3 regions of the Stenotrophomonas maltophilia group sp. P373 genome follow, and region 2 is predicted to be linked to each of the others. Evidence: predicted binding sites of a transcription regulator. Region 2 holds the regulator's gene; each other region holds the start of a gene.

Region 1 (3,249 bases), 1.9 Mb from region 2:
GGGTGACGATGCGGCCCAGCTGCGCGACCGTCGCGTTGGCATCATCGCGCATGCGCGCGAACACGCCCTGCAGCTCACCCTCCATGCGCACGCTGAGGTCACCACGGGCCAGCGCAGCCAGCAATGCCTGCAGGTCGCCGAGGTTGGTTTCAAACGTCGCCAGCAGGCGGTTGATGCTGGTCGACAACGTGCGCACGAAGCCCTGCTTGCCCTCCAGCGCGATGCGACCGTGCAGGTCGCCGTGTGCTGCAGCATCGACCAGGGCAGCGACCTCGGTTTCCAGCAGGGTCTCCAGCGCACGACTGCGCCATTCCACCGCTACGCCGAGGAATTGCCCTTCATCGATGACGGGGTTGGCAATCAGCTGGTAACGCGTGCCGGCATGGCCGATCTCGCGCTCTTCGCGCTGGCGCACGCCGGCCAGGCTGGCCAACGCCGGATGCAGGCGTACCGCGTCGCTGCCCACCAGCGCTTCGTTCCGCAGGTCAAGCAGCTGCAGCAATGCCGGGTTGGCGTAGGCGACCTGCCCTTCCGCATCGATCACCATCAAACCGGTCTGTGCACTGTCCAATGCCTGGCGCACCCGGGTGTTGCCGCGCGCCACGGCACGCTCGGTCTCGATACGCGCGCGCAGGCGCTGCTGCATGTCGACCAGGCGCTGCGCCAGCTGGCCGATCTCGTCGTTGGCGTTGTAGACGCGCAGGGTGGTGTCCAAGCGGTCGTCAGCGATGTCGCTGGCGAAGCGCAGGGTGTCCTGGATCGGCTGGCGCACCGCACGCAGCACCAGGACCAGGCTGGTGATCAGCACGCCGGCCACCAGCAGCAGGGTCAGTGCGAACAGCACGCTCATGGTGCGCGCGCCGGCCTGCTGGCGTGCCTGCGCCCCGGCCAGCGCCGCCACCTGTGCCTGCTGGAATGCGGCCAGCGCAGGCGCTACGCCCGCGGCGGTATCCAGCAGCGACTGCGCTTCCACATCCAGGCCGACGCGGGCCGCGGTATACCCCAGCAATGCGGCCTGATACGCATCCATCCCGGTGCGCAGGGTGACCTGCGCATCCGCGGGCAGGCCCGCCAGCGCGAGATCGAATGGCAGCTTTTCTTCGCTGGCGCGGTCGGCGTGGGTGGAATCACCGTCGAGCAGCAGCAGGGCCTCCTGCCGCCGCATCTTCTGCAGGGACAACGCCAGCGCATCCCGCTGCTGCGCATCCACCTGCCCCTGCAGCGTGTCTGCAGCCTGTTGCAGCTGCGCGGCGAGGCCGGCCTCACCACGGCCCATCTCGTCGACCCGTTCGAACAGGGCGGCAACACCCTGCGAGAACGCGTCTGCAGCTTCGGTCAGCGCCTGCAGGGCCTTGCGCCGGCCGGCATCCATCGGCATCGTGCGCAGGGCCTGCAGATCGTCCTGCAGCGCCTTTTGCGTGGCCAGCAGCTGCGCGCGGTCGGCATCATCGAAACTGCGTGCATACTGGATCTGCAGGCGGCGCGCTTCGGCCACCCGCGTGGCCAGGCGCGCGGCCAGATCACTGCCGCGCTGGTAGCTGGCCTGGCTGCGCGCAGCCTGCGTGCTGGCATGCCCGGTCCAGGCATAGACGGCTGCGATTGCGACCAGTCCCAGGCCACAGACCCACAAGGTCGCCTTGAGCTTGTTGGCTACGCTCAGCCGATGCGGTTGCAGCCACAGCAGCAGGCCGGAGGACGCCGGGCGCAGCGCCGCAAGCCGCGTGCGCAGGGACCGGAGGTGGGGGACAACGGCCGACATGACAGACTCCAGGCAGAAGGACGCACCTGTATCGGCCGGATTCAAGGCAACTTTAGAACTTTCGTCGTCCTGGCCCAGCGGTGACGGGCAGACGCGGCCTTTGTACCGGGTGCAGGCGACGCTGGCGTGACACGACCAGCGCCCTTGACCTCAACCCCGGTTGGGGGAGCACAGTGGACCTCCCCTCCCGCCCGGTGCCGCCATGACGACGCTCGATGTCCCCCGCTACCTGCAGCGCCTGCAGCTGGATGCCCCGCCACCGCTGACGCTGGCCGGCCTGACCCTGCTGCAGCAGCGCCACAACGCAGTGCTGCCGTTCGAGACCCTCAGCTGCCTGCTGCGCGATGCGGTACCGATCGACCTGGACAGCGTGCAGCGCAAGCTGCTCGACGACCGTCGTGGCGGCTACTGCTTCGAACTCAACGGCGGCCTGCTGGCGCTGCTGCAGGCGCTGGGCTTCGATGCACAGCCATTGAGCGCGCGCGTGCTGCTGGCTGCCCAGGACGGCGAACTGACCGCACGGACCCACCTGCTGCTGCGCGTGCAGGTGGACGGCGATGACTGGCTGGTGGATGCCGGTTTCGGCAGCCTGACCCCGACCGTGCCGCTGCGGCTGCATGATCCGCAGCCGCAGGCCACGCCGCACGAACGCTATCTGCTGCAGCGGCTGCCCGGCGAGGGGGATTTCGTGCTGTCCGCCGAATCCGGTGACGGCTGGCGGGCGATGTACCGTTTCGACCTGCACGTGCCGGCACCGATCGACAACGTGGTGGGCAACTGGTACGTGTGCACCCATCCCGACTCCAGCTTCCCTGGCCAGCTGCGCGCGTCGCTGACCGGGCCGGACTGGCGACGCACCATCGGCAGCGGCAACTACACCGAGTACCGCCCCGGCCAGGCACCGGACAAGCGTCCGCTGCACGATGTTGCCGACGTGCGCGACGTGCTGCAGCAAGGCTTCGGCATGCAGCTGCCGGACGACCCGCGGCTCGATCCGGCGATCAACGACTGGCTGCAGCGCTCACGCGCCGCGACCTTGTAGAGCCGAGCCCATGCTCGGCTGAGCTTGGGCGGCTGGGCCAACAGCAGCCGAGCGTGGACTCGGCCACGCGCCAGTTGCCCGCGTCGAACGGTCCGAAGCGCAGCTCAGCTCCCGCTCGCAGTGCACGCTCCAGGCTCACCTCCAAGTCCATGCCCACACCTGCGGCCTCGTCGGCAAACGGAAGGTAGGCCATCCTGCAGTCGTGCAGCATGACGCCCCTTGCAGGGCAGTGCTGGCATGCTGGGTGCCCCTTTCCTCGCGGAGTCCTGCATGTCCCTGGCCGATCACCAAAGTGCGCTGGCACCGCAGGGTTTCCTGCGCGTGGCGATCAACCTGGGCAACCCGGTGCTGGCGCAGGGCGATGCGCACTCACCGCGCGGACCGTCGGTGGAGCTGGCCACGACATTGGCGCAGCGCCTGGGTGTGCAGGCACGCTTCACCTGTCACG
Region 2 (3,249 bases):
CAGGTCCAGGGTGCGGTGCGTTGCCTGTTCGGTCATCGCCACCACGTGGTCCAGGCGTGCGCAGGCATCGTCCAGTTCGCCGGCCTCGCTGGGCACGGTCGGCAGTTCACCCAGGGCCTGCCCGAGCTCGCGGGCCAGCCGCGAGAGGCCGCTCATCATCGGCTGCGTGCGCAGCGCGACCAGTCCGTCGATGCGTTGCCGCCAGGCGGTTTCGTCACCGGACTCCAGTGCGTCCAGTGCTTCCTGCAGGCGCAGGGCGAGGGCATTCCTGTCGACCGTGGTATCCATCAGGCACTGGCCGCCAGGCGTTCGAAGATCTTGCCGAGCTTCTCTTCCAGCGTCTGCGCGGTGAACGGCTTGATGATGTAGCCGTTCACGCCGTTCTGGGCCGCTTCGATGATCTGCTCGCGCTTGGCTTCGGCGGTGACCATCAGCACCGGCAGGGTCTTCAGCTTGGCGTCGGCACGAATCGCCTTGAGCAGCTCGATGCCGGTCATGACCGGCATGTTCCAGTCGGTGACCACGAAATCGAACGGCTGGCTCTGCAGCAGCGACAGCGCGGCATGCCCGTCCTCGGCTTCGGCGGTGTTGGTGAAGCCCAGATCGCCCAGCAGGTTCTTGACGATGCGACGCATGGTCGAGAAGTCGTCGACGATCAGGATGCGCATGTTCTTGTTCAAAGCAGAGTTCCTTTGTTGTTCATTCCGGGCGGCCGGGGGCAGCTGCCTCGGGGATGTTCATTCTTCGAGGCCGGCGTCGACGGCCTCGAATACCTTCAGCCGGCCGCGCAGGCGCAGCACGGCCTGGCCGTGGATCTGGCAGACCCGCGACTCGCTTACGCCTAGCACCGCGCCGATCTCCTTCAGGTTGAGTTCCTGCTCGTAGTAGAGCGAGAGCACCAGCTGTTCGCGCTCGGGCAGATGGCCGATGGCCTTGCCCAGCTCGCGGCCGAACTCGCTGCGCTCCAGCACCTGCTGCGGGGTCGGGCCACCCTGTGCGACCGTGTCCAGCTCGCCCTGGTCCTCAATGCGCGACTCCAGGCTCAGCACCTGGCCACGCGCGGCGTCTTCCATCAGGCGCAGGTATTCGGGCAGTGGCATCTCCATCGCGGCGGCCACTTCGGTGGCGCTGGCGGCGCGGCCGCTGCTCTGTTCCAGGCGGCGGATGGTGGCCGCAGCATCGCGTGCACGGCGGTGCACCGAGCGCGGCACCCAGTCGCCACGGCGGATCTCGTCGATCATCGAGCCACGGATACGGATCGAGGCATAGGTCTCGAACGAGGCGCCCTGGTCGGCGTCGTAGCTGCGCGAAGCCTCGATCAGGCCCATCATGCCCGCCTGGATCAGGTCGTCGACTTCGACGCTGGCCGGCAGGCGCGCGGCCAGATGGTGGGCGATGCGCCGCACCAGGTCCGAGTGCTGGGCGATGACCTCGTTGGCTGCCGAGCGCTGGACTTCCCTGTACTGGGCCGCGCCTTTCATGCCGCCACCCCGCGCTGCTTGAGGATGCGTTCGAGGAAGAACTCGACGCCGCCGCGTGGTTCGGTCGGCGCCTGCCAGCGGGCCGTGCGGCGCGCGATCTCGGTGATCGCCAGTGCGGACGGGCTGGACGGGTAGGCCTTCACCACCGGCTGCTGGCGCTGCACCGACAGGCGCAGCCAGTCATCCTGCGGCACGCAGCCCAGGTAGTTCAGCGAGACATCGGCGAGGAACTTCTCGCAGACGCGGGTCAGCTTCTCGTACAGCACGCGGCCCTCGTTGGGGTCGCGCACCATGTTGGCCACCACCTGGATGCGGTCCACGCCCCGTTCACGCGACAGCACCTTGATCAGCGCGTAGGCGTCGGTGATCGACGCCGGCTCGTCACAGACCACGACCACGGTGTCCTGCGCGGCCTGGCAGAAGGTCAGCACGCCGTCGGTGATGCCCGCGGCGGTGTCCACCACCATGATGTCCAGCTCGCGCTCCAGCTCGGAGAACACGTTGACCAGGCCGACGTGCTCGGCCGGGGCCAGCTCGGCCATGTGCCGGCGGCCGGACGCGGCCGGGACCACCAGCACGCCGTTCGGGCCTTCGACGATGACATCGTCCAGCGAGCAGCGGCCGGCCACCAGGTCGGCCAGCGTAAAGGTGGGGTTCAAGCCCAGGATCACGTCGATGTTGGCCAGGCCGAGGTCGGCGTCCAGCAGCAGCGTGCGCTTGCCCATGCCGGCCAGCGCCACGGCCAGGTTGGCCGACACGTTGGTCTTGCCCACGCCGCCCTTGCCGCCGGTCACGGCGATGGTGCGCACAGGGCCGAGCGGCTCGCTGCGGGTGGCCGACAGCGGGAAGGTCTTGGTCAGCTTGGCGTACTCACGCGACGGCATGGTTCAACTCCGGGTTGCAGGGCATATCGGCCGCTCGGCGCAAATCTTCAAGGCGAAGTACGAGATTGGCCGCACTTGCCCGGTGCAGGTCGTCCGGAACGTCCTGGCCATCGGTCACCCAGGTGATCGGCAGGGCATGGTCCACGGCCACCGACAGGGCGTTGCCGAAGCGGCCGGTTTCGTCCAGCTTGCTCAGCACCAGGCCCTGCAGGTTGGCGGCACCGAAGCGGCGGACCACCTCGTCCATGTCGCCGAAGCTGGTGTTGGCCGGCAGCACCAGCAGGGTGCGCACCTGGCGGGCGGCGCGCAGCCACTGCAGCTGGGCGGCCAGCGCGCGGTCGCGCGGGCCCAGCCCGGCGGTGTCGATCAGTACCAGCTTGTAGTCCTTCAGGCGTTCCAGCAGCTGGTCCAGGTCGGTGCCGCTGTTGGCCTCGTGGACGGCGATGCCGAGCTGCCTGCCATAGCCATACAGCTGCTCGCGGGCGCCGATGCGGGTGGTGTCGGTGGTGACCAGGGCGACGTCACGCGGCGCGTGCTTCTCGGCGAAGCGCGAGGCCAGCTTGGCGATGGTGGTGGTCTTGCCGGCGCCGGTCGGGCCTACCAGCGCGATCACGCCGCCTTCCTCCAGCGGGTCGACCGGGGCGATCGGCAGCTTGCGCGAGATCAGCCCCAGCATCAGGCCGCGGCCTCGGTGCGCCTCGGTCTCCAGCGGAATCTGCATGGCGACGTCGCGGGCCAGGCCAGCATCGAAGCCGTACTCGTCCATCAGGTCCAGCGCGGTGGCGCGCACCGGGCAGCCGCGCAGGCGCTCGTCGGTGAAGCGGTTCATTTCGCGCTCGATCACCTGGCGCATGCCGGCCACTTCCTGGCGCAGCTGGCGGATC
Region 3 (3,249 bases), 1.6 Mb from region 2:
CAAGGCCCGCGGCAACGACCCTGACCTGTCCTTCCATTCGCAGGGCGCCGCCGGTTTCGCCGAAGAGCTGCAGGACGCCCTGCGCAGCGGCACGCTGTTCGAGCGCTGGAAAGCCAAGCAACCCGACCCGGATGCGGTGGAACCGCAGTGGGGCGTGACCGATCCGGACGCCACCGTGACCGGCGAGCAGAAGGACCTGCGCATCAACCTGGTCGCCACCACCCGTATCGACAGTGACGTGTTCAAGCAGCGCCTGCGCCTGCTGGCCGGCCACCACTGGGAACTGCGCGACGTGCGTTGAGGCCACGTCGTGGTAGTGCCGGCCGCTGGCCGGCAACCGAGGAGATGCCGGCCACCGGCCGGCACTACCCAGTGTGATGTCCCTGGACGGGCGGCACGCCATGGGCTGGTCCGCTCAACAGTCCATGGTGCCGTGCGCGTTGCCCTCGTCATCCAGCACGCGCGCATGCAGGACCACCCGGTTGCGGCCGGCACGCTTGGCGGCATACAGGCCGGCATCGGCGTCTGCCAGCAACTGATCGGCACTGGCCAGCGCCGGCGGATGCAGGTAACCCACGCCGACGCTGATGCTGACCGGGCCTTCCGGCAATGGCAGCGCTTCGACCGCTTCGCGCAGGCGCTCGGCCAGCGCCAGCACGCCCGACAGTGGGCTTCCAGGCACGATGACAGCGAATTCTTCACCGCCATAACGCGCAACGCTGTCACTGCCGCGACCTGCGACGCCCTTCAGCACCCCGGCCACCGCCTGCAGGCAACGATCACCGGCCGGATGGCCATGCCGGTCGTTGAAGGCCTTGAAGTGGTCGATATCCACCAGCAGCAGGCCCAGCTCGGTGCCGCTGCGCCGCGCGCGATTCCACTCGGAGGTCAGCCGCGCGTCGAACTCGCGGCGATTGGCCACGCCGGTGAGGCCATCCTGCCGCGCCAGTTGATCCAGCGCCGCCTGACGCTCCAGCAGATCGGTCTGCAGCAGGACGCTGCGCAGGCCGAAACCAAGGGTGGCTACGACGAAGCCCGCGACGGCCAACGGCCGCGCATGATCGACCACCAGCGTGCCGACCACCAGCAGCAGCAACGGCAGGATGATCGGACCGGCGGCCTGCACCGTCCTCGCCAGCCGCGGGTGTGCCGTGGTGCCTGTGTCCGGCGCCGTGTCCAGCGCCATGCAGGCGATCAGCAGAAAAGGTACGTCGATCAGCAGGTCGTTGAACGCACCGAATGCATCATCGGAGGTGTAGTGGTTGATGTAGTAGGCCACCAGCAGATAGGCCAGCGCGTACAACGCCAGTGCACGGAAGAACCTGCGCCGTTCGGGCACGTCGCCGGCCAGCCATCGCACCACGGCGAACGCGGCGATACACAGGTTCTGGATGTCGAACATGCGCTGCATGTTGGACATGGCATGGGCGTCGACCTCGACACGGGCGGCGAACGATGCGGTGTGCACGAAAAACAGCACACCCAGCAGCGCCGCCATCGCCGCATCGATCAGGCTGATGCTCGGGCGCTCGCGGCGTGCCCGGGCCAGGATGAACACCAGCGGCACGCCATACAGCACGTACAACAACAGGCTGACGCGTGGGGTGAAGTCAGCCCGGCCGGCGCCCAGCGCATCCACCATGTTGAACGTCATGCCACCGGCCCACAGCAGCAGTGCCATCGCGGTAGAACGCCAGCCCAGAGCGGCGCGGTCACGTTGCGCCCGCACCAGGCACGCGGCGGCGGCCAGCAGCGGTGCGCCGGTCAGGAACAGGAAAGAGCCCACGCCCGCCGGGCTCGGCCAGAACGCCACGGCCAGCCCATGGCAGAGCACGTACAGCAGCGCCAGCACTACCGGCATGCATCCCCCCGATCCGCAAGGCCGTCTGAGCGCACGATAGCGCGCCGGCACGCCACAGCGGCGTGATCCACTGCGGCAAAACGACACTCCGCGTGCATCACCATGGTAGTGCCGGCCGCTGGCCGGCAATCCGCAGCCCTGTGATCCCCTGGGATTGCCGGCCAGCGGCCGGCACTACCGGAAAGCCCTCAGGCGTGCAGGGCGCGAGCGTGGTGGGCGACGTGCTCGCCGATGAAGCTGGCGATGAAATAGTAGCTGTGGTCGTAGCCCGGCTGCAGGCGCAGGGTCAGCGGATGGCCGGCTGCGGCGCAGGCCTCCTGCAGGCGCTGCGGCTGCAGCTGGGTCTGCAGGAACTCGTCCGCCTCGCCCTGGTCGACCAGCAACGGCAGGCGCTCGCTGGCCGTCGCCAGCAACGCACACGCGTCCCACTGCGCCCAGTCGGCTGGGTTGTCGCCCAGATAAGCCGTGAACGCCTTCTGCCCCCACGGTACGTGGCTGGGCGCGACGATCGGCGAGAACGCCGACACACTGCGGTAGCGCCCCGGGTTGCGCAGCGCGATCACCAGCGCACCATGGCCACCCATCGAGTGGCCGCTGATGCCACGCGCCCCGGTGACCGGGAAGTTCGCCTCGATCAGCGCCGGCAGTTCCTGCGCCACATAGTCATGCATGCGGTAGTGCTTCGCCCACGGTGCACGGGTGGCGTTGAGGTAGAACCCCGCCCCCTTGCCCAGGTCATAGCCCTCGGCATCGGCCACGTCATCACCGCGCGGGCTGGTATCCGGCGCGACGATGATTACGCCGTGCTCGGCTGCATAGCGCTGCGCACCGGCCTTGGTGATGAAATTCTGCTCGGTGCAGGTCAGCCCGCTCAGCCAATACAGCACCGGCAGCTTCTGCGTTTCCGCCTGCGGCGGCAGGTACACGGCGAACTGCATGTCGCAGCCCAGCGTGGTCGAACGATGGCGGTAAACATCCTGCCAACCGCCGAAACAGGCGCGGTGTTCAATACGTTCCATGGAACTCTCCTGCGTGCCGGCGTCAGCCGTCACGTGTGTTGATCAACTCATCCAGCTGCGACAGCAGGCGCAGCAGCGGTTCGACACCAGGCTGGCCGTCCAGGTTGCGGTACGCTGCGACCGCCACGTCACTGCGCGGTGGCCATTGGCCATCGGCGCGGGCTTCGTGCAGGCGCGGCAGGAACACCTGCGCCAGCCAGTGCTCGAACGGCATTTCATCAATGCCGAAGGGTGAGTCCACTGCGCGCGGCGGACCCACGACGCCTTCGACCCAACCCAGCACGCGCAACGCCTGCTCGATCGGATCAACCAGGGCCGCGCGCGGATCTTCCGCACGCGGCCTGCGCAAGGCATCGAACCAGCCCACGC

Evidence for each region. Region 2 encodes FliA, which starts transcription of late flagellar genes. Its sites were predicted from a motif close to TAAAGTTTNNCNNNCNNNGGCCGATAA; they were not measured.
Region 1: the regulator FliA is predicted to act here: its motif matches at 1,788-1,814, upstream of ACSYHF_RS18425 (methyl-accepting chemotaxis protein).
Region 3: the regulator FliA is predicted to act here: its motif matches at 1,970-1,996, upstream of ACSYHF_RS16935 (GGDEF domain-containing protein).

Annotation. Positions count from the first base shown of each region.
Region 1 covers NZ_CM129994.1:3,977,191-3,980,439, forward strand. Annotated here, with positions in the region: gene ACSYHF_RS18425 (methyl-accepting chemotaxis protein) at 1-1,759, opposite strand, end outside; gene ACSYHF_RS18430 (arylamine N-acetyltransferase family protein) at 1,962-2,801, shown strand; gene ACSYHF_RS18435 (ABC transporter substrate-binding protein) at 3,072-3,249, shown strand, end outside.
Region 2 covers NZ_CM129994.1:2,054,459-2,057,707, forward strand. Annotated here, with positions in the region: gene ACSYHF_RS09485 (protein phosphatase CheZ) at 1-288, opposite strand, end outside; gene cheY (chemotaxis response regulator CheY) at 288-680, opposite strand; gene ACSYHF_RS09495 (RNA polymerase sigma factor FliA) at 738-1,481, opposite strand; gene ACSYHF_RS09500 (MinD/ParA family ATP-binding protein) at 1,478-2,365, opposite strand; gene flhF (flagellar biosynthesis protein FlhF) at 2,352-3,249, opposite strand, start outside.
Region 3 covers NZ_CM129994.1:3,670,893-3,674,141, forward strand. Annotated here, with positions in the region: gene ACSYHF_RS16930 (hypothetical protein) at 1-301, shown strand, start outside; gene ACSYHF_RS16935 (GGDEF domain-containing protein) at 416-1,861, opposite strand; gene fghA (S-formylglutathione hydrolase) at 2,050-2,880, opposite strand; gene ACSYHF_RS16945 (YqcC family protein) at 2,903-3,247, opposite strand.